Linked DNA regions of Desulfosediminicola ganghwensis. The protein of the gene in region 1 interacts with the protein of each later gene in a pairwise test. Links are inferred from orthologs where the notes say so. Each region holds a gene or a part of one and is shown on either strand. Other genes may lie near its edges. The genes, in order: rho, nusG and yhbY.

Region 1 (10,365 bases):
TGATCCCGTCCGAAGCGTTGAACTGCCCGGCGGGCATGAACCGCAGGTACTTGACCGAGGGGTCGGTGCCGTTGCCGTCTGCGGTTGGGATCTGGCTGTAATCCGTGCCGTCGGCAGAGAACTCGACGTGATCGGTCAGATCGTTTAAGGCGGTATAGGTGAGGGTCAATCCGGTGGTCGCCTGGACGTTGCTGATTGTGACTGGCGGATCGGTGACCACCAGCGCTGTATGTTCCGGAATGGGATCGACCAGCAATAGCGAATCGGCATCAGTGGCTGCCAGACCAGTGTTAGTGACCGTGATGCGGTATTCAATGATGGCCCCGGGCACGTCATAAGGGTTCACCATGCCATGCTCCGGATCACTGACCGTCTTCGCGGACTTGACCACGGTCAGTACCGGCCAGGCCACAGGCGTAAAATCGACGCTGGCGCTGTCGTTGGCCGGGTCGCTATCGGTCTGGTCAAGGCCGGTGATACTTGCCGAGTTGGTCACGGTGGTGCCGACCGGGCCGTCAACCCCGACCAGGATATCCAGCGTGGCGCTGTCACCCGCAGCCAGGCTGCCGACCAGCCAGCTACCGGTGGAGTAGCTGCCCTGGCTCGGCGTGCTGGAGATCAAGGTGATCCCGGCCGGCAGGATATCCTCCACCTCGAAGCCGGTGGCAGAGTTGGCCCCCTCGTTGGTAACGGTAAGCATATAGGTCACTGCCCCCTGTACCCCGGGGCTGGCGTTATCGATGGTTTTGGTCAGAGCCAGGTCGGTTCCTGCCACAGCAACGTCAGCGCTGGCAAAATCATTAGCTGGATTCTGGTCCCCCTGGTCCACCGCGTTGATCGAGGCATTGTTGGTGATATACAAGCCGCTGGTACTGCCCTTGACCCTGGCGATGATGTTAAGCTGCGCTGTTTGATTGTCCGAGAGGTTACCGATTGTCCAGATGCCGGATGCCTGGTCATAGTTGCCGGTGCTGGAAATATAGCTGACCTCTGGCGGCAGCAGGTCCCTTACCTCCACACCGGTGGCATCGGTCGGTCCGTTGTTGGTGATGGTGACGGTGTAGATGATATCCTGATGCTCGTTCGGGGTAGGATCATCGACGGTTTTAGTGATGGCGAGATCGGTGCCGTCGACGGAAATCACACTGCTGGCAACGTTGTTGAGGTAGTTTGGATCTGCCTGATCACTTTCGGTAATCATGCCCACATTGGTGATGTTCTGGCCACTGGTGCCGCTATCCACCGTGGCATTGATGGTCAATGTTGCGCTCCCTGTCACGCTGAGATTACCGATATCCCATACCCAGCTGGGTTTACCATTGCTCTTGGCATCATAACTTGTGCCTGCAGAGGCCGAATGGCTGGTGTAGGTAACACCTTCGGGCAGGATGTCAGTGACCGCAACCCCGCTTGCCGGATTCGGACCATTGTTGGTCACCGTCAGCGTGTAGGTCGCGGAGTCGCCCGGGCTTGGGATTGAATTATTGACGGTTTTGGTGATCTGCAGGTCGGTACCGTCTACCTTGATGGTAGCCGCAGCCCAGTTGTTTGACTCAACGTCGTCGAAGTAATCCGAAGCGGTTATCTCGGCCGAGTTGATGATGGTCTGCCCTGCCGTGTCGTTGTTCACGTCGGCATCAATTTGCAGTGTTGCCGTGCTGCCAGAGGAGAGAGCACCGAGCGACCAGACGCCGGTCGCTGGATTATAGCTGCCCTGGCTGATCTGGCCCACGCTGTCGAAGCTGATCCCGGACGGTAGCTGATCCGTTACCGCCACGCCGGTGGCATCGTTGGGCCCATGATTGGTCACCACCAATTCGTAACGGACACTGTCGCCTTCGTTGGGAACCGCGATATCGACCAGAGGGTTGTATGAAGGCCCCACGCCCACCATCTTGGTCAATTCCAGGTCGTGGAAGTTCACCTTGATGTCGACTCCGGCCGAGTCGTTGGCCGGGTTGCTCTCAGGCTCGTTGATAACGGTAAGGCTTGCACTATTGGTCAAGATGGTGTTTGCGGTACCGGGCGCAGGACGGGCCGGGATGGTGAGGACAGCCCCGACACCACTGGCGAGATCGCCCACGGTCCAGACTCCGGTTGCTTCATTGTAGCTGCCTTGGGTGGCGCTGTAGCCTGTGGCCGAATCATAGTTCAGACCGCTGGGGAGCAGGTCCGTAACAACAACGCCGCTGGCGTTGTTGGGGCCAAGGTTCAAAGCCCTGACACTGAAAAAAATCAGTTCATTTTCGGCCGGATACTCATCGTCGACCGACTTACTGATTCGGATATCCGTACCGCCGACATAAAGCTCGGCGCTGGCGGAGTTGTTACCAGCGTATCCGTCTATTTCATTGAGTACAGTGATCGTGGCCGTGTTGACAATGTTGCCGATGGCGGCACTGACCTGGGTATCGATGGTCAGGGTGGCGGAAGCGCCGGTGTTCAGCATCCCCACTGACCAGTTGCCCGAAACCGGGTCGTAGCTGCCGACCGATGGTGTGCTGGCCTGGTAGCTGAGACCGGCTGGCAGCTGGTCGTTGACCACAACCCCAGAAGCGTTGTTGGGTCCCTGGTTGGTGATGGTGAGGCTGAACTGAACACTATCGCTCTGCTGTACCACCGAGCTATCAACCGATTTTTCGAGAGCCAGGTCGGTGGCGGTGGTGGTGAAGGTGATGGTATCTGTGCGGTTCACCTCCTGATTGCCGCTGGCGTCGATCGAGTCGATATAGGTAACGGTGATGATCTCCTGATCTGTCGGAGAAGACGCAGGTGGCCAGACCTGAAGAGTTGTATCAGAGGAATCAATATCCTTTGATTTGGTGACTTCCTCGGTCACCACAGCGCCAGTAAACTTTCCGGCCACACCGGTTGCGGTGAGGATAACCACCACCGAGTCGCCGCTTGGCGCGGTGAGTTCTACCCGAATGGTCTGGTCCGGATTGACAGCCAGGGTCTGATCCGCATCGTCGACCCGTACGTAGATGGTTTCGCCACCCGAGGCCAGGTTGACATCGTTGAAACCATCCAGACTGTCGACAAAACGGACCGTGCCGTCCGAGGTGGTTCCTGTCTCCGGCGGGGTACCGAATGGAGTGATGTAGTCGGAGCCCATCTCGTAGAGGGTCGAGCCAGAGACAAGGTCAGCTCCGTCATCAGTCAAGTTATTGGTTGAACGGGAGCTGCCTGCAAAATAGCGGATGAGGGTGTTGTCATCGATGCCTGTCGTAGCCTTGAAAACAGCGTACGGCAGTCGGAAATCGAGGAAATAGTCGGTGTCGCCGCCGATGGAGGTGTCGGCGATAGACAGTTGGTGATTGCCGACCAGCGGATACTCCGCTGCGACATATTCAGCCTTGTCCGAGGGATCTCCGAGGCCTGTTTTATCTGTATTTTCGCGGAGGGAGATGACTTCCGGCTGGGAGATGCCATCGCACATTATCAGCCATTCATAATCATCGGCATTCTGATCAATATCGATTTCAAAGCCCCAGCCGAACTGGGCAAAAACCCCATTGCCGCCTTGAGTGGGATCTCCGTCCAGACGCAGGCGGTAATAGAGATAGCTGCCGTCGTTATAGACGTAGGCAGCTGCAGGGGTGTCTTTGTCCGGATTGGTATAGTCCGGGACGACATTGACCCCACCGTTGGCATCACTTTCGCTGTCCTGAATCGGCTTTCCACTCTTGACCAGTTCGAGCCACTGGCTGTCGGTGGGCCAAGCCCAAGCCGTTGCTGCCAGCAGGAGGTTCAAAGCAGACAGCAGTATGGCAATCCCTAATAATTTCTTGAGATTCACTTTCACCATCACCATCGTTGTTGCGTTCATACACGATTAACGCCCCCTCCTCCCAAAGGAAGGTTTGCAAACAGAACGCTCAGTAGCGCAAGGCATCCGTAACCTTGTCGATACAACGACGATGTACAGTCTACTGTCAGTAGAAGTACCCAAGCACCGGACGAACCCAATTTAACGCAATTGCCTGAAAGAAAAAAGGAAAGTACCAATATTTCAATAGGTAAGTAAATAGGTATATTTACCTATTTGTTGAAAAACAATCACTTTTGCCATTAATTATCAGTTTCAGAGTAGGAAATTTTATCAAAAAGGCAGAAATAACTGAAAAAACTGATATAATAGTGAGTTACTGAAACAGCGGACAATATACGCAACTACCATGGTGAATGAGCTCCTGGCAGAATCCTCAAACTCTACTATAAAGTTCAATAACTGGTAGTTGGCATAACCTCATCGCCACATATACAATCTGAAAACACCCTCAACAACTCACAGGGTTCGTCTTTCCAAAGTTCAAGGGAAAGATTGTCTACCGATTTGGTTTGGATAAAAAAAGCCCCCCAACCGCTCTCATCGCGGTTGAAGGGCTCAAGGCTCATCACAACAATTTACACCATCAGCTTAGCTACGCAGCCGACTGTTTACAGGGGAGTCTCCCCTTCGGTATCACTCCTGCTCCTTCCAGACCCTGGCACCAAGGGCGGTTAATTTATCCACCAGACCTTCATAGCCACGTTCGAGATGATAAATTCTGGAAATTTCGGTTCTGCCACTTGCGGCCAAGCCTGCAATGACCAGCGAGGAACTTGCTCTCAGGTCAGTAGCCATCACTCTGGCACCATTCAAACCATTCATACTGCAGCCATCAACAACTGCAGTGTGTCCATCAACCTTAATTTTTGCCCCAAGACGCTGAAGCTCAGCGACATGCATAAAACGATTTTCGAAGATGGTCTCATGTACTGCACTGATACCTGAGGCAAGAGTCATGAGCGCCATGAACTGGGCTTGCAGGTCAGTTGGATATCCTGGATATGGCGAAGTGGTTATGTCGGTGCCCTTCAGTGGACCAGGTGTTGCGCTGCCATTCGGCTGACGAACCGTGATTGTTGATTCGGTTTCCTCGATTCTGAGACCTGTAGCCCGCAGCTTCTCGAGCAGTGACGGCAGATGCGACGGATTACAATGGGTCACAACCCCCTCTCCACCGGTCGCGGCAATGGCTATCAGATAGGTACCTGTCTCTATTCGATCCGGAATGATTGCACAATTTGCCGGATTCAAGTTCTCGACACCGTGAATTGTGAGTCTGTCGGTATCCCGTCCTTCGATCCTGGCACCCATACCGTTCAGCATGTCTACCAGATTGCCGACTTCAGGCTCCCTGGCCGCATTTTTTATGACAGTGGTACCTTCTGCCTGCACGGCAGCCATCAGCAGATTCTCGGTACCAGTCACAGACGGAAGGTCAAAATAGATTGTGTTGCCTTTCATCCTGCCATCTATGGTGGCGTCAACATACCCACCCTCAAGATCACATGTCACACCAAGCAGTTCCAATCCGTTAATATGGTAGTTGATAGGTCTTGCACCAATAGCACAACCACCGGGCAGGGAAACCCTTGCTCTGCCAAGCCTGGCAAGTAATGGTCCGAGTACGAGCACGGAGGCACGCATGGTCTTAACCAGATCATATGGTGCTTCACCTGATTCGAGATCGGTGGAATCAATTTTCAGAACGTCTCCATTCCGCTCTGATCGCACACCAAGGTTCTCCAACAGCTTCAACATGGTACGGGTATCACGGAGATCCGGTACATTCTTGAGAACATGTTCTCCAGGCGCCAGCAAAGTTGCTGCAATAAGCGGTAGCGCTGCATTTTTAGCACCACTGATACGCACTTCACCCTCAAGCTTTACGCCGCCTTCTATTATGAGTTTTTCCATTTAAGTTTCTTTCCCTGCCTTTCTCAGGCAATAATGGCATGCAGAATTCTGTCGCGACCCGCATAGTCTGAGATAATTTCAACTTTCCGGAAATCCCTGTACCCGGGAACGTGCTCGCTGAACATGGCATGAACAGCCGTGCCCTGATCGGCACCTATCTCCATGAATAGATGGCCGCCCTCAACAAGCATGTCCGATAATTGACGGCGAATACGCACTATCTGATCAAGTCCTTCATCTCCTCCATCGAGAGCCAGGTGGGGTTCATAAACGCCCACCTCCGGCTCAACCTCATGCAACACTGCATGGGTCGTAACATATGGAGGATTGGATACTACCATCGAGACTTTATCGCCTCTGGTAATCACCTCACTGAGCAGATCTGATTGCATCAGCTCCACCAGCTGTCCCACCCCATGAAGAACGCAATTTTCTTTTGTTACAGCCAGGGCTTCAGCTGAGATATCGATCGCCAGGATCTCCCTTTTCAATTCCAGCGCCAATATAATAGCAATAACACCGCTACCGCAACAGAGATCAATAATTTTACCTTCCCCGGGAAAAGAATCTCCGCTCGTTGCGGCCAGTGCCTTCTCGACGAGAAGCTCGGTTTCAGGTCGTGGGATCAGTACTTTTGAGTTCACCTTGAAGCTGAGGGACCAGAATTCCTGCTCACCAAGGATATAGGCTACCGGCTCCCGCTTCACTCTACGGGCAAGCAGTTCTTTAAAACGGTTCTCCCGCTCTATCGGTACTTGATCCTGCCCAAAGGCGAGGAGTTGTGTTCTGCTTTTATTCAGACAATGACCAGCGAGAAGGTACACATCGCTTGTACAATCAGGAATACCTGCGGCCTTGAGCTCGGAAATCCCATATTGTACGAGTTCTGCTATACGCATCAGGGGAGGGAAGATATCTTATGAGATAGGTTTTGAGTGGATGCTGGTACAGAGGCTGGTTACCGGCAACTTGAGAAACAACGCCGGCAACCTATACCTGTAGTTTCTATTGAGTAGATCTACTGAATTTTTTTCAACTTTTCAGCCTGATCTTCAGCTATGAGCGGAAAAATAACATCTTCGAGTTTACCGTTCATAATCTGCTCGAGCTTGTAGAGTGTCAGGTTTATTCTGTGATCAGTGAGACGCCCCTGAGGGAAATTATAGGTTCTGATTCTCTCACTCCGATCACCTGTACCAACCTGGCTCTTACGATCCTGCGAGATCTTAGCCTGCTGTTCCCGCTGCATGGCATCGAACAGTCGGGCACGGAGAACAGTCAATGCTTTCGCCTTATTTTTATGCTGGGACTTTTCATCCTGGCAGGTAACCACAAGGCCGGTGGGCAGATGGGTGATACGAACCGCGGAGTCGGTGGTGTTAACACTCTGACCACCCGGGCCTGAAGATCGATAAACATCAAACTTCAGCTCGTTCATATCTATATCCAGTTCAACTTCCTCGGCTTCGGGCAGAATTGCAACCGTTACCGCTGAGGTGTGAACCCTACCCTGGGTCTCAGTTTCAGGTACACGCTGAACACGGTGAACGCCACTCTCATACTTCAGCTGGGAATATACCTGCTCACCGCTGATGAGGGCGATGATTTCCTTGAATCCGCCTATGCCGAGAGGACTGGAACTGATGGTCTCAACTCGCCATTTCATCGACTCGGCAAATCTCGTGTACATACGAAACAAATCACCCACAAAAAGAGCGGCTTCGTCTCCACCTGTACCAGCCCGGATTTCAAGAAGAGTGTTTTTCTCGTCGTTCGGGTCTTTGGGCAACAAAAGAACCTTGATATCCTTATCGAGTTGCAGCTCACGCTCAGCCAATTCCTCGAGCTCGGCGCGGGCGAGTTCTTTCAGCTCCGGATCTTCATTCTCATCCTTAAGCAACTCTCGGTTCTCAGCAATATCTTCCTGAACACTCTTGTAATCTACATAAAGTTCGTTAAGCTTCGTCAGGTGAGCGTGCTCACGAACAACTTCCCGGTACTCCTTCTGGTTGTTTACCAGAGAAGGATCTGAAAGACGCCCTTCAAGCTCGGACAGCTTATCTTGCAGTTCTTCAAAATTGCCAAACATAGCTTTGTTTATGGGATACTAGAGATGGAATAAAAAAAGTCCACAGCCATGATGATTCATCACTGTGGACTTGATCAATTTGCGCTGCCGTGAAGCGGATGTAAAGCCCACCATTTTTTGGTGTGCAATCGTCGCAGGGGAGATTAACCCTTCTCGGCGAAATGCTTTGCGTAACGCTGCTTGTACTTCTCGATACGACCAGCAGTATCAATAAGTTTTTGTTTTCCTGTGAAAAATGGGTGACAAGCAGAACAGATCTCAACTTTGATCTCGTCCATAACTGAACCCATCTCAAACTCTGCGCCACATGCACAGGTTGCACTCATTTTCTTATATTCCGGATGAATATCATTCTTCATAATTCCCGATCCTCCAACACATCAACACATGTGATGATCAAATTACAGTATAAGCCGTCAGTCTAAAGACACAAGGTGTGCATTATACCGAGGCAAAACAATTTTTCAACAAAAATTAATTTAAACAATTGGTACTTTTTCCCGGCATACCAATTGTCGTGTGCTCACGGGCAACTAGCCATTCATCGACTCGAGGAAATCCTTGTTGCTTTTCTGGTTCCTCAACTTATCTGTAAGAAAGTCCATGCAATCCGCCGGGTTCATGGAGTTGAGCAGTTTTCTCAGAATCCAGATTCTATTGAGCATATCCGGCTTCAACAGCAGATCTTCTTTTCTGGTACCGGAACGTTTAATATCAACCGCAGGGAAAATGCGTTTATCTGCCATTTTCCTGTCGAGTATCAATTCCATGTTACCGGTTCCTTTGAACTCTTCAAAGATAACCTCGTCCATCCGGCTGCCGGTCTCAATAAGAGCGGTAGCAAGAATTGTTAGGCTGCCACCCTCCTCGATGTTGCGTGCTGCACCGAAGAAGCGCTTCGGTCTGTGCAGCGCATTCGCCTCAACACCACCGGAGAGAATTTTACCACTTGCCGGGGTTACGGTATTATACGCTCTGGCAAGTCTGGTGATGGAGTCAAGAAGAATAACAACGTCTTTTTTATGCTCAACAAGACGTTTCGCCTTCTCGATAACCATCTCAGCCACCTGGATATGGCGCTGCGGCGGCTCATCGAAGGTGGAACTGACAACCTCGGCGGTTTTAACCGAACGGGTCATCTCTGTAACCTCTTCCGGACGCTCGTCGATGAGCAGTACGATAAGGTACACTTCCTTGTGGTTTCGGACAATTGAGTTGGCAATTTTCTGCATCAATACCGTTTTACCAGTACGTGGAGGTGCAACTATCAGCCCTCGCTGCCCTTTACCAATCGGGGCAAACATGTCCATAACCCGCATTGAGTAGTTGTCAGGCTGCCACTCAAGCGTGAATTTTTCGTTTGGATGAAGTGGAGTAAGGTTACCGAACAGAGTCTTTTGCTTCGATGCCTCAGGCGGATCAAAGTTGACACTCTCAACTTTCAGCAAGGCGAAATAACGCTCACCTTCTTTGGGAGCACGAACCAGACCGTCAATCACATCGCCGGTTCGCAGGTTCAACCTGCGGATCTGAGATGGGGAGACATAGATATCATCCGGGCCCGGTAAGTAGTTATAATCCGGAGCCCTCAGGAACCCGAAACCGTCTGGCAGAATTTCCAGTACACCACTCCCCCGCATTTTGCCGTCTTTATCGGCCTGGGCCTGGAGTAAGGCAAATATCAGCTCCTGCTTCCGCATTGAGCTGAAGCCTTCCACGTTGTACTCACGGGCGAGCTTTACCAGCTCACCGATCTTCTTAAGCTTTAATTCCGCCAGATTCATTAACGAGTCTCTCCTTTTCAATCTTTTGGCAGGATCCTTTGGCATTTTGCTAAAGTTGTATATCATCCCCGCCAACATAAAGTAGTCGACTAAGGGCATGCATCTGCATGATTAATTTATAAAAAAACATTCCCGGCAAACCAGTTGTTTTCTAAAAACTGTCTGCGAGGCCTATGTTTGTAATCAGTATTTTTAGTGTATTAGATCTGCTTTAGAGTGGAATATTGGGCCTGAAGCTAAGCAACAGTAATTTTCAGGAATTTAACACGGAAAAATACACCTACCTGAGAGGGTGCTCTATTGAACTGGATTGTACATCTGCTGGAACAAAAGACTCATCAGGAGGCAGGGGCTTTTTTCTCTGGCCACACATTTCTTATACGTGCTCTCCCCTTTGCTGTCAAGCTTTTAAAGCCAATATAACTTGGCTTTTTTTATTCCAATCCAAGCTCTTGCAGATTCCTGGCTAAATGGGAAACCTGCAGTACCGTGGCCCCCCAAACTCCCGAATTATTTATGACACTGTCAGCCATCAGTGCCTTCTCTTCCGCACTGATTTGTGCTGCCACCACCGCCTCAGCCTCTGCCTCAGAAACAGTGTCGCGCAGCATGGTACGCTTTACGCTGAGAGCTGTCGGCACATAGACTGCAATGGTATGATCAAAATCATTCTGCCAGCCTACTTCAAAAAGTAGAGGTACTTCAACCAACAGGTGCTTTCCCGCCGCCGCTTCGATCTCCATCTG
Region 2 (10,252 bases), 610 kb from region 1 along the record:
GTACGTGGAACTCCGGTGAGTACCTGGACAAGTCCGGTAGGTACACCGTTGAGTACGGACAGGAACTGTCCAAGAAGTACTTCTTTGGATGGCAGCTTGGACAGAGCAATAATTCCGTCCAGTTCAAGTTTCTCTCCTTCGAGAGCACCACTTCTGATCTTGAACTTCGCATGGTCTTCGGCAAATTTGGCAAGCACCTTTGCAGGTGCAACCGGATCCGAGTAGGCCATGATAACTGCGGTGGTTCCGACGAAATCGTCACTCAACGCGGCATTATCAGTATCAGCGGCAGCTCTTTTCAGGAGAGTGTTTTTGGCAATGCGAATCTCAGAATCACTCTTGCGTAATTCCACACGCAATTCTTGTAACTCAGAGACCTTCAAACCACAATAGTCGGCGACAACAGCAAAGCTAGCCCGGCTGAACGAGTCGTTCAATTCCGAAACTACCGTCGCTTTTTCATCACGATTCAAAGTGCTCCTCCCTATATAGAAGTTTTAATAGTTTTCGAAACAGCAGCTACAACGCTGATACGAACAAAAATGGTTACCCAATTTTGTCCATGTAGTAAGGCTTACGCCTTGCGTCTCGGCAGGTCACACCCTGATCGGCATGATTAAACACTTGTGTACCCGCTGTCTTCGACCAAAAAGAGCATCAACCTGATGATTGATGCTCCGTCCAAAAATTTACTTAATCATTGCCCTGATTTGCACAGGGTCGAGTTTAACGCCAGGTCCCATTGTTGTGGAAACAGTGATAGACCGGAGATAAACTCCTTTACTCGCTGAAGGTTTCAGCTGAATAATTTTCTCAATAAATGCGGTAACATTCTCGATTACTTTCTGTTCCCCAAAGGAGGTTTTACCAACGCCTGCGTGAATGATACCAGACTTGTCTACTTTGAAGTCAACCTTTCCGCCTTTAATATCTTTGACAACATTGGCGACATCGAAGGTTACAGTACCGAGTTTTGCATTCGGCATAAGGTTACGTGGTCCGAGAATACGACCGATTTTACCAACAGTTCCCATCATGTCTGGAGTAGCAACTGTCTTATCGAACTCGAGCCAACCACCCTGGATTTTCTCAACAAGGTCGTCTGCACCAACAAAATCAGCACCCGCTTCTTTCGCCTCGGCCTCTTTAGGACCTTTAGCGAAAACCAGTACTCTGGTAACCTTACCGGTACCATGTGGCAGAACAACAGAAGAACGGATCATCTGATCAGCGTGACGCGGATCTACTCCGAGCTTCATTGCGATGTCGAAGGTTTCGTCAAATTTAGCATAGCTCATAGAAAGAGCTTTTTTGATACCTTCTTCCAGAGAGTAAAGAACACTTTTATCTAATGTCTCAACTTTATTTTTATAATTTTTTCCGCGTTTCGGCATGATGCCTCCTACTTTGACAAAGCTAACAAGCTCAGTCAGCAGTGATTTTATGCAAATCTTTTGATTAACTTAATTAATCTACTACAGTTATTCCGCAGCTACGGGCAGTACCTTCAACGATTTTCATCGCTGCATCGATATCGTATGCGTTCAGGTCAGGCATTTTGATTTCCGCAATTTCGCGAACCTTGTCACGACCGAGCTCAGCTACACGCTCTGCTTTCGGATTACCGGAACCTTTTTGCAGGTTTGCTGCCTTGAGCAACAGAACGGATGCAGGCGGGGTCTTGGTAATATAACTGAAAGACCTATCCTGGTACACAGTGATAACAACCGGAACGATTGTATCGCCGAGACTCTGGGTCTTTGCATTAAATGCCTTGCAGAACTCCATGATGTTCACACCATGCTGGCCCAGTGCAGGACCTACTGGCGGAGATGGGTTCGCTTTACCTGCAGGAATCTGCAGTTTAATGAATGCCATTGCTTTTTTGGCCATTTTTTCACTCCAACTAACAAGCTGTTTTCTATTTTATGCAATCCAAGATTAGATTGCCGCAGCTACGAATGGTATCGGTCTAGCTGCCTGTCAGGTATTGCTGACTTGAACAAACTCCAACTCAACGGGTGTTTCACGACCGAAGATAGATACCATAACGCGAACACGGCCTTTCTCAGGAAAGACCTCGTCAACAACGCCTTGAAAGTTAGCGAACGGTCCATCGATTACACGTACCGTTTCACCCACATCGAAGATGACTTTCGGCCTCGGTCTATCTGAGCCGTCTTGGATTCGACCTATAATTTTTGCTGCATCCTCGTCGGATATGGGGACCGGATTGCGATCATCGCCGACAAAGCCGACTACTCTTGGCATGTTCTGGTGAATTGTATGCCAGGTCTGATCGTTCAATTCCATGCTAACAAGCATATAACCAGGAAAGAACCTACGTGATGAGGTCTTCCTGGATCCCTTGATCATCTCAACTACCTGTTCTGTCGGTACGAGAATTTCGCCAAAGTACTCTTCGAGTCCTTCTTTACGAATCCTCTCTTCGAGGGTGGTCTTAACCTTGTCCTCAAACCCGGAGTGAACCTGAAGTATGTACCATTGCCTTGCCATGAGTCAAATTTTTCCTCGAGTGTTTGAAAAAAGTTGGAGCAGTTCTATCAGCCTGGTCCGTCCTATCAAACTGGACCCCGGAATCATCCTATCGCAAGAGAGACGAAACAAGTTTACCGAGAAGAAGATCAACAGAACCAAGATACGCCGCCATTACAAATGTAAGCACAACTACGATTCCAGTCAGACCCAAGGTCATTTTTTTGTCCGGCCACACTATCTTGCCGAATTCAACCTTTACTTCTTCAATAAATTTTTTGATTTGAGCAGGTGCGAATGGTGATGGCTCCTTAACCTTAGCCACTGCATCAGTCTTTTTAGTCTTGGGTTTACCTGCCATATCATTATCCGAGAAGAGATTTACCTAGTTATTTCCAGCAAATAGAGGTCAAAAAAACTACGTACACCAAACACAAAAACACCTGCCATAAAAATGGCAGGCCAGGAGGGATTCGAACCCCCAACCCCCGGATTTGGAGTCCGGTGCTCTACCAATTAGAGCTACTGGCCTGTGTTTCGTTACTTAGTCTCCTTGTGCGGAGTATGACTCCGGCAGAAAGGACAATACTTCTTGAACTCAAGTTTGTTCGGAGTATTTTTCTTGTTTTTTGTGGTCGTATAGTTACGACGTTTGCATGTACCACATGCAAGGGTGACTATATCTCTCATTCTGATCTTCCTATGCGAAATTTACCCTGCCCGAATATACCCGAGGCAGGGTAAAATATTCTTGCGCCGCTACTACTTAACGATCTTAGATACTACACCGGCGCCTACGGTTCTACCACCTTCGCGAATTGCGAAACGGAGACCCTCGTCCATGGCAATAGGGGTGATCAGTTCTGCGGTAACAGATACATTATCACCTGGCATAACCATCTCGGTACCCTCTGGAAGGGTTACAATACCGGTAACGTCAGTTGTTCTAAAGTAGAACTGTGGACGATATCCGTTGAAGAATGGAGTATGACGTCCACCCTCGTCTTTACCGAGAATGTAACACTCTGCCTCAAAATTGGTGTGAGGGGTAATAGAACCTGGCTTGGCAAGAACCTGGCCACGCTCAATTTCTTCACGCTTAACACCACGAAGGAGAGCACCGATGTTGTCACCCGCCTGTCCCTCATCAAGGAGCTTACGGAACATCTCTACACCAGTACAGGTGGTCTTCTGGGTCTCTTTGATACCGACGATCTCAACTTCCTCACCAACCTTGATGATACCACGCTCTACACGACCGGTAGCAACGGTACCACGTCCGGAGATAGAGAATACATCTTCGATCGGCATCAAGAAAGGCATATCAACATCACGCTCTGGTTCTGGCACGTAGCTATCTACTGCGTCCATGAGCTCCCAGATGCAAGCTGCCTTCTCTTCATCTTCCGGATTCTCAAGTGCGAGAAGGGCAGAACCCTGAACAAACGGAATATCATCACCAGGAAACTCATACTTGTCGAGCAGCTCACGGAGCTCCATCTCAACGAGTTCGATAAGTTCCTCATCGTCAACCATGTCACACTTGTTCAGGAAGACAACGATAGCCGGAACACCTACCTGGCGAGCGAGCAGAATATGCTCACGGGTCTGAGGCATAGCACCATCGGTTGCGGCAACAACCAGGATCGCGCCGTCCATCTGAGCCGCACCGGTAATCATGTTCTTGATGTAATCAGCATGGCCAGGACAATCAACGTGAGCGTAGTGACGTTTATCAGTCTCATACTCTACGTGAGCGGTCGCGATGGTAATTCCACGCTCTTTCTCTTCTGGCGCTTTATCGATCTCACTGAAGTCAGTAAAAGATGCCTGACCTTTAGTAGACAAAACGCGGGTAATAGCTGCAGTCAGTGTGGTTTTACCATGATCGATGTGACCAACAGTACCGACATTGACATGCGGTTTAGTCCTTTCAAATTTTTGCTTTGACATATCTCTTGTCTCCTCAGGCCGTTGAAAGTTTTCTTATTCAATAGTATTCAAATAAAACTGGAGCCCACGACCGGATTTGAACCGGTGACCTCATCCTTACCAAGGATGCGCTCTACCAACTGAGCTACGTGGGCACCTAAAACTACTTCTGTATAGACAGCATGGAGCGGGAAACGAGACTCGAACTCGCAACCCTCAGCTTGGAAGGCTGATGCTCTACCAATTGAGCTATTCCCGCTCTATCTTAAAGTCTTCTACCATGCTGAAAGGATGGTGGAGGGGGGAGGATTCGAACCTCCGAAGGCTGAGCCGACAGATTTACAGTCTGTTCCCTTTGGCCACTCGGGAACCCCTCCTCGCTATTGAGCGCCTGAATAAAAGACAGGCACCTATTTATACCCTTCACAGCACTTTGTAAAGTACTTTTTATTTTTTTTTGGAGCTGGCGATGGGACTTGAACCCGCAACCTGCTGATTACAAATCAGCTGCTCTGCCAATTGAGCTACGCCAGCTTACAAAGCACGGGAATATACACTTTCGGTATTGTTAATTCAACCTCTTTTTTCCATTTCTTTGTCTTTTTTTATACAAAAGTTCCTGCCCTACACTCAGCCAGCATGTGAGAAAAGCGATTTTACAGCAACTTGCAAAACCCATATAGAGTCAAAGGCAATTATCGCTTTATGAGCTTTTTTTTTCAAGTGCTGAGACTGTGAATCCCGGCACCCTGTAAACATGCCACTGTTGAAGTACCGGACAACGGTACAACTTCACAAGCAATGGTAAGACCCTATTGCGATCCAGTCCAGTCCTGAGTTGCATTCTATTAATTTTTTTTATGCGCTTTCCAAACGCAAACCGCTCCACCTTCACCGCTAAACGCAAGAAGGCCGATCCCTGTCACAGGAATCGGCCTTCTTCTTATGCCATTAGCCATTAGCGCTAATCTTACAGCTCATTAACGTTTTTTGCATAGCTACTTTCGCGATACTTCTCAAAACACATCGCTGTGGTTCTGTAGGCGATATGTGCGAATTTGGTGTATGGCAAATACAGGAACAGCATCATTACCGATACGAGATGCAGATAATACACGATATAGCCAAGGGTAGGGAGACCAGCGAGACGAATAAGCTCAGCTCCAAGACCGGTTATACCTACTGCCATGATTTCCCAGATCAGGAACCAGTCATAGAAGGTATTGCTTGCCTCACCTTTTTTCTCCATTTCCTTGCGGTTGTTCCATAAAACCCAAATACCGTAGAGAAGAGCAACGGCAGAAACATTAGCAAGAATTTTGAACGGATCAATCAGGGAGAGTGGTCCGTGGAGGTGTGGCCAGATAAGCCCCAGCACATCGTTCTTGAACAAGGACCAACAGGTAACTATAAACAGTCCGATGAAGGCCAGCACAAGAGGCAAATGACCTTTTACACGGTCTGTGTTCACTGTGCACTCACGAAACCGGCTGTGCTTCATGGTTTCCACAAGCGATGGCCAAAGGAAATCCTGAAAAAATCCTACTACAGATGGCCTGAAGTTGGAGCTAATTCCAGCGTTGCTGCTCATCGCCTTCCACATCTTGGTGATTCCCATAAACAATGAGAACACAGCTAAGCCCAGCGAAGGCACCATAAAGAATACGATAAAAGCAATATTCTTTGCGTACCACCTGAAGTCCCAGTGACCAAAGAACTCCTGATATCCTTTCTTGGCAAACTCTTCAGTGCTTGGAATATGCATCGCACCAGAAAGAAACCAGAAAATAAGGATGATAACTGCAGGAATACCAATCAACATCGGCAGATTCTTTGCACTTGTGCAAAGCTTAGCCAGACCGGCTGGCCAACCGTAGAAGGTATAGGCAAAGGAACGAATTGCACCAAGTACCTCACCTGGCTTGGCACCACGTGGACAGTTAGCGGTACAATCACCACATTGGTGACAGAGAAACACATCGGGATCAGCAACGAGATTTTCTTTCATACCCCATTGGGACCAAATCATTTCCTTTCTTGGAAATGGTTTCTCATCACTGGAAAGAGGACAAGCAACAGAACATGTTGCACACTGATAACACTTTTTTAAAGTGTCACCTCCAGCCTCTTTCAGAGATCGTATAAATTGTAAATCCGGTTGAACATTCATTTTTCCCCTCCTGTTATATTATCAAAAACTACAAATCATGATCTCATGAAATTACTAAACTCAAACTCCGAGTATTCCTCAAACCGCGGAGAGCAAGCCCCCCGCGGAACGGTTCATGATATACAACAGGTTAGAAGCCTTTGAATGGGTTCGGACCCATTTCAACGATCTCTTCGACAAAATCGTTAATGATCTGCGGAATCTTGTCGTAATCAGTAATTGCAACCTGCTCAGCAGCACATCTCTCAGACTCAAGGCCGAGACTGGAGAGAGTGTCACCGATATTTTCCATACGCTTGGAAGCAATCTCGGAACCTTTAACAAAGTGACACTGATAATCGTCGCCATAAGTACAACCAAGCAGCATAGCACCGTCCATACCAGCAGACAGAGCATCACGGATCCAGGCCATATTCACAGAACCAAGACAGCGTACAGGAATGAATCGTACCATATGATTGAGACCATTACGCTTCATACCAGACATATCGAGTGCCGGGTAAGCGTCGTTTTCGCAAACAAAAACGACAATACGCAGTCTATCATCATCGTCCTCAGGTACTTCAATGGCCTTAACCATCGAACCAATCAGATCAATGTTGTAATCCTTAAATCCGATAATACGTTCCGGACATGCACCCATACAGGTACCACATCTACGACAACGGGTCGGGTTAGGCAGCGGAGTACCTTTTTCATCATCATCGAGAGCACCGAACGGACACTCCTCGGTACAACGCTTACACTGGGTACAACGCTGCATGAAAAATTCCGGGTAGGTTGCATCACCGGAACGAGGATGAACAGATACGCCGCGATCAGTTGACTCGAGGCACTGAACAGCTTTGAGTGCAGCACCGGTTGCATCATCAAGCGCTTCATCCATGGTCTCAGCCTTACGAACGCCACCACAGGCGTAAATACCTGTTCTTCGGGTCTCGTATGGGAAACAGATGAAATGAGAGTCAGCATAACCGTCGAACAGGTCGAGATCGTTAAAGGCTGGTCCCTGGCGATAAGCAAGATTAATGGTGTTCTCATGCAGGGTGGTTGGCTCCATACCTGCCGCAAGAACAACCATATCCACTTCAAGATCAAGGTTTTCGCCAAGCAGGGTATCTTCAACAGCCACAGTAACCTTGCCGCCGGCCTCGCCGACCTGCATCACGTTACCTTTGGTCATGAAAATACCATCGTTTAGCTGAGCAGCCTTGTAAAACAGTTCCATGGAACCTGGAGTACGCATATGCTGGTAAAGAATATATGCTTTACCTTCTGCATTATCCTGGCAGACATACTGAGCCTGCTTAAGAGCGACCATGGAGGTTACAGAGTTACAGTATGGAAAATCCTGATCATGGTCTTTTCCACCTGGACTCTGAACAAAGGCTACATTTGCAGGAACCTTTCCTTCTTTGGCAAGCTTCTCGAATTCGGCATTGGTTACAACATTAGGTATCTTGCCATGGCCGAGATGCTCATACTGGCTGACATCAGCAGGCTTCCAACCGGTGGCAAGTACAACTGCACCAACTTTGGTCGCGTTAGGATCGATCTCGGTATACTTCTGGAGACCTGCATTCGGGTCTTCCTTCTGACCTTTATCAATCAGTTCCTGCTCATCAACAGTTACCTTCGCAGGAGCATCCCACTCACCAGTTGTTCCGGCATCTTTAAAAGTAACGTTAAAATCACCAGGAGCACCAGAGATACGTGCCACCTCTGTTGCAGTCTTAACAGTTATCTTCTCGTTTGCCTCAATCTCTGCCAGCAGGGCGGCAACAGGATTCTCTTCGAGGTCAGTCCAGGGTGACTTGGAGGGGAAAGACTTTCTCCAGCCTTTCGCCTTACCGCCTGGCTCATCCTCTTTCTCAACTACCAGTACATCGTAACCGGCTGCGGCAGCCTCTTTTGCTGCAGTAAGACCGGAGATACCAGCACCCATGACCATAATGGTCTTGTTGATGGTCTCTAATTTAAATGCCTCTGCCAGTTCGGTCTTCTTGGCACGGGTACAAGCCATTCTCATGTAGTCAGAAGCGGTCTCCTGAAGAAACTCTGCTGCTTCTGCATGGGGCTCTTCACCTTCAGCAGGTTTTACCTCAGACCAGATCACCTGCTCACGAAGGTTTGCACGAACAGTAATCTTATCATCACCGAAGTTGAACTCGTTCGTCATAACACGTGGAGAACAGGCACCTACAACTATGGTGTTAACACCGTCAGCGATATCAGTCTCGATGAACGCCCTGCCCTCTTTGCCACAGAGGTATGCATGGGTCTTGCACTCCATGGACATCTCACCGGATACAATCTCGGAAAGGGCCTCAATGTCGAGCGCATCTCCGATGCCACACCCGGTACAAATATATGCACAGTATTTTTTATCCATTGATCATTACCTCCTGGAAACCTGAATTGCCTTCAAGGCAGCGGCAGTGGAATTCTGAGTAGTTGTAACAACGTCTGCTGCTTTTTTAGCACAACCTGCAGCAATCATTGCCTTCTCTGCATCAGTGATTACGAAACCGTTGCTGTCCATCTGCAAGGCAACAGGTGCACCCTGTACATCAAGTGATGGCTGCATTCCGGTTGCCAGGACTGCCAGATCGACCTTCTGGGAGATCTTCTCCATGGTAACAGCGTTTTCTGCGATAAGAGTTACACCGCCATCTTCCTCGATCAGAATATCTGCAACCTTGCCTTTAATAAACTCGGCGTTTGCATCATTCATACGGGCTTCACGGAATTTCTCGTATTTTCCTGGGGTACGCAGATCTATATAGAAAACATAGATTTTGGCATCAGGATACTGCTCACGGACGTAGGACATCTGCTTGAAAGTTGCCATACAACAGATGTGCGAGCAGTACTCGAGATGATTTTCATCACGGGAGCCAGCACACTGAACAAAACCAATAGACTCGATTTCCTTGTTGTCGCCAGGACGGAGGATCTTACCCTCGGTAGGACCGTTCGGAGCAGCAAGACGCTCCATCATCATATTGGTGATGATGGCATCAGACTGGCCAAACTTGAGGTTCTCCATCTTAGTTGCATCATATGGTTCCCAGCCTGTGGCCCAGATAATCGAGCCAACGTTGACTGTTACTGTCTCGGACTGCATATCGAGGTCAACAGCATCATATTTGCAAGCAGCCTTAACCGCCTCTGCACCCTCGGCAGAAAGAGCGTCTTTGGCAATAACATAACGACGTGGAAACGCCATAGCGTGCGGAAGATAAGCAGCTTTCGTCTTGCCAAGACCAAAATTGAAATCACTGTCGATCTCATCAGGGCAGGCAACAGCACAGTCACCGCAAGCGGTACAATTGCTGTTTACGTAACGTGGGCTGATTTCCAGTGTAACTTCATAATTGCCAGGGCCACCGGTGACTTCTTTCACGGTGGTCATGGAATATGTACGGATCTTACGGTTGTCTTTAATCCGCCGGAAGTTGATTTCGAGTCCACAACTAGGTGGACACATCTTCGGAAAATACTCATTCAGCTGGGCTACCCGACCACCAAAGGTTGGGCTCTTTTCGACCAGGAATACGTCGTTTCCGACTTCGGCGGTCTCAAGGGCAGCTGTGAGGCCACTGATTCCTCCGCCTACGACCAATACTGCACCATTGGTGCCATGCTCGTCAG
Region 3 (10,398 bases), 1.4 Mb from region 1 along the record:
GGATAGCGATATTCAAGCCGCAACGCAAAGAGCAACTCTTTTAATTTCGCCTTATATGATCTCTCGGTTCTTTTAAATAGATTTTTTGCTGTCTGCTGGGTCAGGGTACTACCGCCCTGGACAATTCTACCCGCCTGAACATTTCTGATAACCGCCCTGGTAATTCCGAAAACGTCAAAGCCGAAATGCTCAAAGAACCGGTTATCCTCAGCCGCCACCAAAGCATTGACAAAATCTTCAGGAATCTCGCCATATCGAACATATTGACGGTGAGCCTCGTCAAAAAACACTCCGAGCTTTGTCTGATTATCATTATAAAATACAGGACTTTCCTTACCAAGAATTGACCCGATATTATTCTCATCAATCTCGGTACCAGGTTCCAGCACGATATAATAGTACAGTCCACCTGAAGCCGTTGCTACAGCTGCAAAACAGACAAACAGGAAAAAATAGAATAGCTTCTTTAACATAGTTGTTTTTTTCTGCCGTGACAGGGTGATATGCGGTATGTGACAGGCAACTGCTTAAAGCCGGGTGTCGGCGGACAGCATTATCCTTGCAATTCTTTACCACTTAGGTTTTAAATACTCTCCAAATATCAATAGCTCTGCGTCAAAACAGACCTGAATGTACAAAGTTATATTGCAGAACTCAATAAACTTTTCCGGGTAACCTATATGGTTCAACGCCCCGTTTACTTAATATATAGGCCACTGATAACTCATATGTTTCTAAAATATATTACGACTGCCCCCCTACTTACAATGATTTCGTCAGCACTTTTTCTCTCAGGCTGCGCGATCAATGAAAAATCCGATTATCTTGCAACAAAAGACGGAAATATCGAAGGAGCCGCTGACAACGACATCAATGATCCCGACCTCAAATACCTTTCAAGCGAATCAGATGCGGACCTTGATGAAGAATTACGGGCTTTAAGTGAAACAGGTGAATGGGGAGAAGATACCACCATCACCGGAGTAGAACAACTCTTCGATTTCCCCGTGGTAACTAATAAACAGGTAGAGATGTACCTGAACCTGTTTCAGACCAGCCAGCGCCGCAGTTTTGAGAGTTGGCTTGCTCGCTCTGGTAAATATGTCCCTTTCATTGAGCATGAGCTGGAAAAGGCCGGACTACCCAAAGACCTTGTATATCTCTCAATGATTGAGAGCGGCTACAGCCAACGCGCCTATTCCCGCTCCCGGGCGGTTGGTCTCTGGCAGTTTATGGCGGCCACCGGCAAACAATACAACCTGAAAATTGACTCATATATAGACCAGCGCATAGACCCGGAAGAATCCACAGCCTCTGCAATCGCATATCTTGGCGATCTCTACAAAGAGTTCGGTGACTGGCATCTTGCTGTTGCCGCCTATAATGCCGGGCCAGGAAAAATTCGTAATGGTCTGAAGCGCTATCAGGTAGATAATTTCTGGGATCTTGCCCAGCATAAATATCTACACCTCGAAACCAAGCGCTATGTACCCAAGCTGATAGCAGCAATCATGATCTCAAGACAGCCCGAGAGATATGGTTTTACCAATATCGCCTACGAAGAGCCTCTTACATACGATAAAATCCAGGTCGAACCAGGCATGCCCCTTGATGCTGTAGCTATTATCTCCGGCACCAACGTCAGGGAAATCAAGGCTCTCAATCAGGAACTCCGTCGCGGCAAGACCCCTCCCAACAAGGTCGGTTACAGTGTAAAAATACCGGCAGGAAGCAGATCGCTTGCCATGTCGAATCTTGACAATCTGCACTCCTATGTCAGCACCGGTTACAAGACGCACACTATCAAGCGGGGAGAAACTATCGCCTCAATCTGTAGAAAGTATAACCTGAACACCACTGCGCTGTTGAAAGTGAATAATCTCAGGTCCTCCAATCTCAAACCGGGGACCAATCTCCGCGTTCCGTATCCGATGGTAAAATACCAGTTGCTGCCGGACGGTGATTTGAGCAATCTCGCTGCATATAATGATAATCTGATCCTGCATAAAATCCAAAGTGGCGAGACTATCTCCAAAATTGCTAAAAAGTACAAGGTTCCGCAAAACATGATTGTCTCCTGGAACGGCTTGAAAAGTGTCCACTCAATCCGCGCCGGGCAGCAACTCGCACTCTTTATAGAGGATGCGAATAAAAGCACCTCAGGAACCAGGCGAATACTCGCTTCAACCAGTAAGTTGATTATCGATCAACCGGCTACATCTGCGCTCGTATCATCATCAGGTGCTATCCCCACACTTACTGCACAGAAAAAGGGCTTGCCGGATGAAGTTTCCATCCCGAGCGACTATAATTGGTACAAGGTTCAGGATGGTGATTCGTTATGGACCATCTCCCGCAGATTTAACATCTCTGCGGATAGCATCCGGGAGTTGAACAACCTCAAGTCCAATCTCATCCACCCTGGTAGTAGGCTTATTATCCGAAAGGGATAGAATATTCCTGTCAAAGAGAGAGAAAGAAAGCAAAGGCTGGCTTGAATTTACGCTGACAGGATGTATCTTTTGACAGAGTCGATGGAGCTACGTTTCAGGTTTTCATGGAATACGTTCCGTTGTTTCCCCCATCTCGATACTTCTGCAGGAATGCTGATTAATTGGCTGTATAAGAGAAAATTTATTCCATGACAACAACAGAAACCGACGCTTATGACTATGGACCAGATGTTCATAGAATCACGATTGCCGATAAGGAAATCCTCCTCATCGGCACTGCCCACATCTCACAGGAATCTGTAGATCTCGTAGAACAGGTAATCAATTCGGAGCAGCCCGACTGTGTCTGCCTGGAACTTGATGACCAGCGCTACCATGCCATGTCCCGCAAGGAGAACTGGCAGGCTCTGGATCTTAAACAGGTCATTCGCAACAAGCAGCTGTCCACTCTCCTGGTCAGCCTGCTGATGGGGTCCTACCAGAAAAAACTCGGGAACCAATTAGGGGTTAAACCTGGTGCCGAACTTCTGGCAGGTGCTGACAGCGCCAAAGCAAATGACATTCCTATTAGTCTCTGCGATCGAGATGTTCGAATCACTTTACGGAGAGCATGGAAATCAACCTCATTGTTTCGTAAAGGCCATTTATTGACTTCTCTTCTGGCCAGTGTTTTCGATTCAGAAGAGATCAGCAAAGAACAGCTTGAAGACATGAAGAAGAAAGATGTGCTTTCCACCCTCATGTCTGAAATGGGAGAATCATTTCCTGATCTGAAGCGAGTGCTGATTGACGAGCGTGACATATATCTTGCCGAGAAAATTAAAGCTTCTGCTGGTCAGAAACTGGTTGCAGTAGTCGGTGCAGGACATGTAGCAGGTATAAAAAAGTCTTTACCGCAGGATCAGCAAAACAAGATAGCGGAAATTAGCACTATTCCGCCGATTTCCAAGGGATGGAAAGTCGCAGGGTGGTCTGTCCCCATGCTGATTCTCGCTTCACTCGTGGCCATCGGGGTGATGAAAGGCGCCAGTGTTGCAGGTGCCAATTTGATGTTTTGGATTGTCGCCAACGGTATTCCTGCGGCTTGTGGTGCCCTTTTGGCACTTGCCCACCCGTTCACCACTATAGGGGCTTTTACCGCAGCCCCTATCACAAGCCTGACACCGGTTATCGGTGCAGGTTATGTAACCGCTTTTATTCAGGTTATGACACGACCTCCTGTAGTTCGTGAATTTGAATCAGTTGGTGATGACATCTCGTCCTTCACCGGCTGGTGGAAAAATAAACTTCTCAGGGTCTTCCTGGTATTTTTCTTCACCGGTCTCGGCTCAGCTATCGGCACCTGGGTAGGCGGCTATGAAATCTTTAAAAATTTAATAAGTTAACTGCTTATCGTAGAGTTGTAATTCTATAGGCAGCAGAACAACAGGTTGTTCACCACTATGACTGAAATTAAAAATGACGAAAAACCTGCTCTTACCAGCAGGCAGAAGAAATATCTTAAAAGCCTCGCTCATGACCTGCCGGCGCTGGTTCAGGTTGGTAAGGAAGGTTTGAGCGAATCGCTTATCGAAGCCGCCGATGTCGAACTCGAACGACGCGAGCTTATCAAGGTAAAACTTGGCAAAAACAGTGGTGTGGAAAAGGATCTGGGCGGAGAACAGCTCGCCAAGGCAACAGACAGTTACCTTGTTCAAATCATTGGTAAAACCCTGATTCTTTATCGCGCAAATCCCAAACGTAAAAAAGACGAGCGCATCAAGCTTCCCAAAGCCTAAAACGCGTTTTGGCCCCTTACGGGGTCAGGCTCTTTTTTTATTGTAAGGGCCTGCATACTGCAAGGCCCGGGCTATATTTTTAGCACCGGGCCTTTTTCTTTTATACAGGAACTGTTTCTGTTAGCGAGATCTTCAACCCTGTGGCTTAAAACCATTCAACACTGATCACGGTATTGAAGAGGTCGAGCGTGTGATCACAAAGACCGGAGACATTCTGATAGAAGCTGTCAAAAAATCGACAAGAGCACTATCGGTTTTTCAGGTCAATCAGGCGGTGACGATTTTATCGTTATCACCAGGCCAACAAAGTGCAGGCGTCGATAATTGCTCGAGACAGACGGGAAGTTGAAAATGTCACTGAGTAGATGGATTCATCTCCAGCACACTTCAAAAAGATCAGAGTTGAAAAAGATCTGTCGCCTTGTCCTGCTCAGCGGCAAGCAGTCTGGCAGGATGGTCAGCCGGCATGTGGGGCAGCGCAGCAGCCATGGCAAAATTAGGGGTATTATTGGTTTCGCTCAGGTGAGCCAATACCGCAACCTGCAAAGAGTTGTGTACCAGGCTACCTAAGAACTCTCCAGCTTCCTCGTTTGCCAGATGGCCATGACTGGATCGCACCCTTTGCTTGAGCATCAGTGGATACGGTCCATTCTTCAACATTTCCGGGTCATGGTTAAACTCAAGGACGAGGCCATGGCACCGGGCAAGCCGTAACTCCATCAACTTAGAAACTTTACCTGTATCGGTACAGTAGCCAAAATGTTTCGTACCATCACTCACCACATAGCCAACCGGATCGAGTGTATCATGGGAGATGCGAAACGATCTCACCTGAAGATCGTCGATGCTCAACTCGTCTCCCGTGGCAAAATCAGCCCTCTGATATAGCTTACCCAGCCTCTTCTCCGCCCCCTCAAAGGTACCTGGATTTGCATGAACAGGTACCTTGCAGCGCCGCGAAATAACTCCTGCTCCGGCAACATGGTCATTATGTTCGTGGGTCAGACAGATCGCTGTAATATTGTCCAGACTTCGACCAATAGAAAGTAACCGTTTCTCAAGCTCTTTACCTGAGAAACCATTATCAATAAGTATCCCGGTAGCACCGCTTTCTATATAGACAGAATTTCCCCGGCTGCCGCTGCCAAGCACACTGAATCTCATGTCAGCGAACTCCGGTATGGCCGAAGCCTCCAGCGCCGCGATCGGTATCATCAAGTTCGGTACAGACATCCCAGCAGGCCAGCGTTACCGGAGCAAGAACCAGTTGAGCTATACGATCCCCCCGCCTGATGGTAAAGCTGTTTTTTCCCAGGTTGATGAGGCCGACTTTCACCTCACCGCGATAGTCTGAATCGATTGTGCCAGGACTATTTATAATAGTAATGCCATGCTTTACAGCCAGGCCACTACGTGGTCGAACCTGTATTTCGAAACCTTCGGGAATAGCAACGGCAAAGCCGGTCGGCACCAACACAATTTCACCTGGTGCGAGCTCAAGATCATCCTCCACCGCCGCCCCTACATCCATACCGGCAGACCCGGCTGTTTCATATGATGGCAACTGGAGATCATGTTGTTCTTCAGGCAGTAACCAACAGAATTTAACTGGCAAGCTTCGTACTGTGGGAGTTCGAAAAGATGTCATAATGGCCTGGTTCAAAATGAAAAAAAAGAAAAAAAAAGCCGGCCCATAAAGAGCCGGCTTAATATCAAATCTGATCCCTTTTCAGTGATCAGTCACTCAGCAATGCCTTACGGCTGAGACGAATACGGCCGCGGTTGTCGACATCAAGGACAGTTACCTCAATCTCGTCACCCTCGCTCACCACATCTGATACCTTAGCAACACGCTTGGTGTCAAGCTCAGAGATGTGAACAAGACCATCGGTTCCCGGCAGAATTTCTACAAAAGCACCGAAATCCTTAATGGTTTTCACGGTACCCTTGTAAACTGCACCAATCTCTACCTCTGCAGTGAGTTCCTTGACTTTGGCGATCAGGGCGTCACCAAGGGTGCCGTTGACAGTGAACATTTTCACCAGACCGCTGTCATCAACCTCAATCTTGGCATCGAACTCTTCTGAAAGTCCTTTGATGATTTTGCCACCAGGGCCGATGATGTCACGAATCTTATCCGGGTTGATCTTGTGGACGAAGTATTTCGGTGCATGGTCTGCAACCTCTTCGCGGGACTCGGAAATACCTTGGCCCATCTCCTCCAGGATGTGAATACGTCCTGCCTTGGCCTGCTCGAGAGCACGACCCATAATATCGCGATCAACACCATCAATCTTGATATCCATCTGCAGGGAAGTCAAACCGTCGCGGGTACCAACAACCTTGAAGTCCATGTCGCCAAGATGATCCTCATCACCAAGGATATCGGAAAGTATTACAATCTTCTCTCCTTCCTTGATCAGCCCCATCGCAATACCGGAAACTGGGTTCTTAAGCGGTACACCGGCATCCATCAATGCCATGGAACCACCGCAGACAGTTGCCATGGAGGATGAACCGTTAGATTCGAGAACCTCGGAAACCACACGAACGGAATACGGAAAGTCCTCTGCGCTTGGCATTACAGCGGAAAGACCACGCAATGCCAGGGTGCCATGACCAATATCACGACGGGAAGGTCCACGCAACATGCGAGCCTCACCCACGCAGTATGGTGGGAAGTTATAGTGAAGCATGAAACGATTGTTGACCTCACCGAGCAAGGTCTCAATACGCTGCTGATCACGCTCAGAGCCAAGTGTCGCGGTAACCATTGCCTGGGTCTCACCACGGGTAAAGAGCGACGAACCGTGGGTCATTGGCAGACAGGCAACTTCGCAATTGATTGGACGAACCTGGTCGAAGGTTCTTCCGTCGATACGAACTTCCTCTTCGACGATTCTGGAACGCATCAGATCTTTCTTGTAGTCAGAAAGATAGTCTGAAATCTCAGAACCACTTTGACCTTCTTCCTCGAGTTCGGCAACGACTTTCTCTTTGAGTTCATCGTAGAGGTCGTAGCGCTTCATTTTGTCGCTGCAGGTTACAACCTCATTCATGCCCTCAGCAGCGATCTCGCGTACCTTGGCCATCAACTCTTCATTAACCGCCGGAGCATCAACTGTACGCTTAGTCTTGCCGTTGGTTTTCTGCAGCTCTTCCTGAATGTCGATGAGCGGCTGGAGATTCTCATAGGCATAGAAGATACCAGAGAGGACCTCGTCTTCTGTCAGCTCGTCAGCCTTACCTTCAACCATGACTACCGCGTTTCTGGTACAGGCAACGACGATATCCATTGTAGACTTTTCAAGCTCTTTAGCGGTTGGGTTGAGCAGGAACTGACCATCGATACAGGCAACACGGCCGCCAGCCACAGGACCGGCAAACGGGATGTCAGACAGGGTGATCGCGCAAGATGCACCGGTCAGAGCCAGTACATCCGGGTTATTCTGCTGATCTGCAGATAGTACAGTAGCGATGACCTGGGTCTCCGCCATATACCCTTCAGGGAAGAGCGGACGAAGCGGACGGTCGATAATGCGGCAGGTGAGAATTTCGTGCTCACTCGGACGACCAATCTCACGACGGAAGTAGTTACCTGGAATACGGCCGACAGAGGCGAGTTTTTCCTGGTATTCAATGGTAAGAGGAAAGAACGGAGCGTCAGGACGCGCCTTTTTCGCTCCAACTACGGTTACCAGAACTACGGTGCCACCACATTTGATGACAATTGATCCTGATGCCTGTTTGGCAATTTTACCGGTTTCGATGGAAATTTTCTTTCCACTGATTTCGGTTTCGACTTGTGTAAACATATTTTCTCCAATTATTCAGCATCAGGGCAATGCAATTGCCATTGTACTGACTGGATTATCCACCAGCCCCGTATGCTTTTCTATTTTCCGGAATTCCTATAAAGACAAAACCTCAGACCGTAGCCGGGTTATGGCACAGCCTGAGGCATACAATGGCTCTAACGTACGTAGGGGAATACCAACAATACTGGCATTGACTACTTCCTAATACCGAGATCCTGAATAAGAGCTCTGTATTTGTTTACGTCTTTTTTCTTGAGGTAGTCAAGCAGGCTTCTGCGCTGTCCAACCAACTTCAGAAGGCCCTGACGAGAGTGATGATCCTTCTTGTGTGTCTTGAAGTGCTCGGTCAGGTACTGGATACGGTCGGTCAAAAGAGCAATCTGCACCTCTGAAGAACCGGTATCTGAAGAATGGATTTTATGTTTTTCGATAATTTCGTTTTTCTTAATTGTTGTTTGTGCCACAACATTCCTCCTGTACTGTATACTCAATCTAATCAATCGATATCATTAATTTCGGCTTCATTTTTATCACAGAGTTAGATAGGCTCTCTGATAAAAATACGGTCCCCAATGTGAACCGGCAGGTGGCTTGGGAGCAGGTGGCGTGTCCCAAAAAGTCACCTATAATCTATAATACAACTACAAAACATATTAAAGTAGCCAACTCTGTCATTTATTGCAACAGATTCCCGACATCCTCTACCGATAACATGCTTTTCATGATGTTCTCACGTTCAGCAGGGTCGGAAAGTGTCTGGCCATTGACTGCATTTTCTATAGTGAATGGACCGCTTCTGGTTCTCCGCAATCCTGTTAGGTACGCACCGCAACCCAAGGCTGTACCTATATCAGCTGCCAGGGTTCGTATATACGTTCCCTTGCTGCACACCACGCGAATCTGAAATTCAGGATGATACCCACATAAATCACCTTTGGTATCTATGCGCTCAAGTTCCAGGATGTTAACTCTGCGTGGCTCCTTTTTCACCTCTATACCTTTACGAGCGTAATAATAGAGTGGTTTACCTTTATATTTAAGAGCAGAATATGCGGGTGGTTCCTGCATCTGCTCACCCCTGAAAGAGGCGAGGCATTCCTCAATACGACGTTCGCTCAGGTAGCCAACCGCTCCTTCACCAACAACTTCACCCTCAGGGTCAAGTGTGCTTGTCTGCCTTCCAAGACAGAGTGTAGCCACGTATTCCTTCTCTCCATCCATGAAAGATGAGATCAGGCGAGTCGCAGGTCTGCCGCCACAAATAATCAGCAGCCCTGAGGCAAATGGATCGAGCGTTCCTGCATGACCGACCTTTTTAATGCCAAGCAACTTTCGAACGTGGCGAACCATGGTAAAAGACGAAGGACCGACCGGTTTGTCGATCAAAAATACTCCGGCATAAAAATCTGACATTGATATATGTAATTACGGAAAGGCTATTCCGCTTGATCTTTTAAACGCAAGCGTAATTTCTGCAGCACCAGCGAGTGAACTTCATCCACGGTTTTGTCCTGAAAACGGAACCCTGCGGCATTTCTATGGCCGCCCCCACCGAAGTCTGCTGCAACATCTGCCACATCACACTCGCCTTTTGCTCTGAGGCTGACAGAAACTGTACCCTCGGTTCCTTCTTTCACAAATACCGCAACTTTAGCTGTGCCAAGGGAGCGAGGGTAATTAATAAAACCCTCTACATCGTGAGAGGTTGCGCCACTTTTCTCCAGCATCTCCTGAGTAACGTGGACAAAGGCCAACTGACCGCCATCATAAACCGCAAGGGTACTTAACACCTGTTGGAGCAACTTAATTCTCGGCAGACTGACATTGTCGTAGAGATTCTGGGAAATCTCATGCGGCTTGACGCCTCTTTCCAAAAGTTCGGCAACGACGCGGAATGTGCGAGGTTTTGTCGACTCATAACGAAAAGAGCCGGTATCGGTACAAATCGCCACGTAGAGATTTACAGCAGCCTCATAAGATATTTCGGCATCGAGAGCCAAAGCGAGTTCATAAATCATCTCGCCGGTTGAAGACGCACCCGGTTCAACCCAGCGAAACTCGCCATAATCCTTATGTGATTTATGATGATCGATAACGAGAAACGGCCTGAGTTTCAACAGGTCTTCCATGTGAACGCCAAGCCGTCGGTCATCACCTGAATCAAGTGCAACGGTGATGTGGCCATCACCTGCGGCTCTTGCCTCGGTGATGACCGTATCTATATCGTTATTGGCACGCTCTGTGCCGGGCAGGAAACTGAACAGTTCGGAAACAGGCTCTTCGAGAAATACCATTACCCGTTTACCCATCGCCTCCAGAATGTCGGCGAATGACAAAATAGAGCCAAGC

Evidence for each region.
Region 2: the proteins of rho (region 1) and nusG interact in binary tests that used the Escherichia coli proteins (3 or more experiments, as listed by UniProt). The link is inferred for Desulfosediminicola ganghwensis from one-to-one orthologs.
Region 3: the proteins of rho (region 1) and yhbY interact in binary tests that used the Escherichia coli proteins (3 or more experiments, as listed by UniProt). The link is inferred for Desulfosediminicola ganghwensis from one-to-one orthologs.

What each region holds. Positions count from the first base shown.
Region 1 is NZ_CP050699.1:4,466,082-4,476,446, forward strand. The notes cover bases 7,495-10,365. They hold rho (transcription termination factor Rho), read right to left. Parts: upstream 9,620-10,365; coding sequence 8,369-9,619; downstream 7,495-8,368. Other genes in these bases: prfA (peptide chain release factor 1), read right to left, coding at 7,495-7,835; rpmE (50S ribosomal protein L31), read right to left, coding at 7,979-8,194; coaE (dephospho-CoA kinase), read right to left, coding at 10,054-10,365. Also shown: FCL45_RS19125 (DUF11 domain-containing protein), read right to left, coding at 1-3,829; murA (UDP-N-acetylglucosamine 1-carboxyvinyltransferase), read right to left, coding at 4,466-5,746; prmC (peptide chain release factor N(5)-glutamine methyltransferase), read right to left, coding at 5,770-6,645; more of prfA, read right to left, coding at 6,765-7,494. UniProt on the Escherichia coli protein: Facilitates transcription termination by a mechanism that involves Rho binding to the nascent RNA, activation of Rho's RNA-dependent ATPase activity, and release of the mRNA from the DNA template.
Region 2 is NZ_CP050699.1:5,082,174-5,092,425, forward strand. The notes cover bases 751-3,508. They hold nusG (transcription termination/antitermination protein NusG), read right to left. Parts: upstream 2,518-3,508; coding sequence 1,984-2,517; downstream 751-1,983. Other genes in these bases: rplA (50S ribosomal protein L1), read right to left, coding at 751-1,394; rplK (50S ribosomal protein L11), read right to left, coding at 1,468-1,893; secE (preprotein translocase subunit SecE), read right to left, coding at 2,606-2,857; rpmG (50S ribosomal protein L33), read right to left, coding at 3,037-3,186; tuf (elongation factor Tu), read right to left, coding at 3,259-3,508. Outside these bases: rplJ (50S ribosomal protein L10), read right to left, coding at 1-473; more of rplA, read right to left, coding at 690-750; more of tuf, read right to left, coding at 3,509-4,449; quinone-interacting membrane-bound oxidoreductase complex subunit QmoC, read right to left, coding at 5,399-6,598; FCL45_RS22010 (FAD-dependent oxidoreductase), read right to left, coding at 6,729-8,990; FCL45_RS22015 (NAD(P)-binding protein), read right to left, coding at 8,997-10,252. UniProt on the Escherichia coli protein: Part of the processive rRNA transcription and antitermination complex (rrnTAC). The complex forms an RNA-chaperone ring around the RNA exit tunnel of RNA polymerase (RNAP).
Region 3 is NZ_CP050699.1:3,051,660-3,062,057, reverse strand. Bases 2,660-5,563 are described here. They hold yhbY (ribosome assembly RNA-binding protein YhbY), read left to right. Parts: upstream 2,660-3,895; coding sequence 3,896-4,231; downstream 4,232-5,563. Other genes in these bases: dut (dUTP diphosphatase), read right to left, coding at 5,397-5,563; FCL45_RS12970 (MBL fold metallo-hydrolase), read right to left, coding at 4,628-5,395; FCL45_RS12980 (TraB/GumN family protein), read left to right, coding at 2,660-3,838. In the rest of the region: FCL45_RS12990 (transglycosylase domain-containing protein), read right to left, coding at 1-473; FCL45_RS12985 (LysM peptidoglycan-binding domain-containing protein), read left to right, coding at 768-2,453; more of FCL45_RS12980, read left to right, coding at 2,642-2,659; more of dut, read right to left, coding at 5,564-5,879; pnp (polyribonucleotide nucleotidyltransferase), read right to left, coding at 5,968-8,046; rpsO (30S ribosomal protein S15), read right to left, coding at 8,244-8,513; tRNA pseudouridine(55) synthase TruB, read right to left, coding at 8,725-9,462; FCL45_RS12945 (DHH family phosphoesterase), read right to left, coding at 9,486-10,398.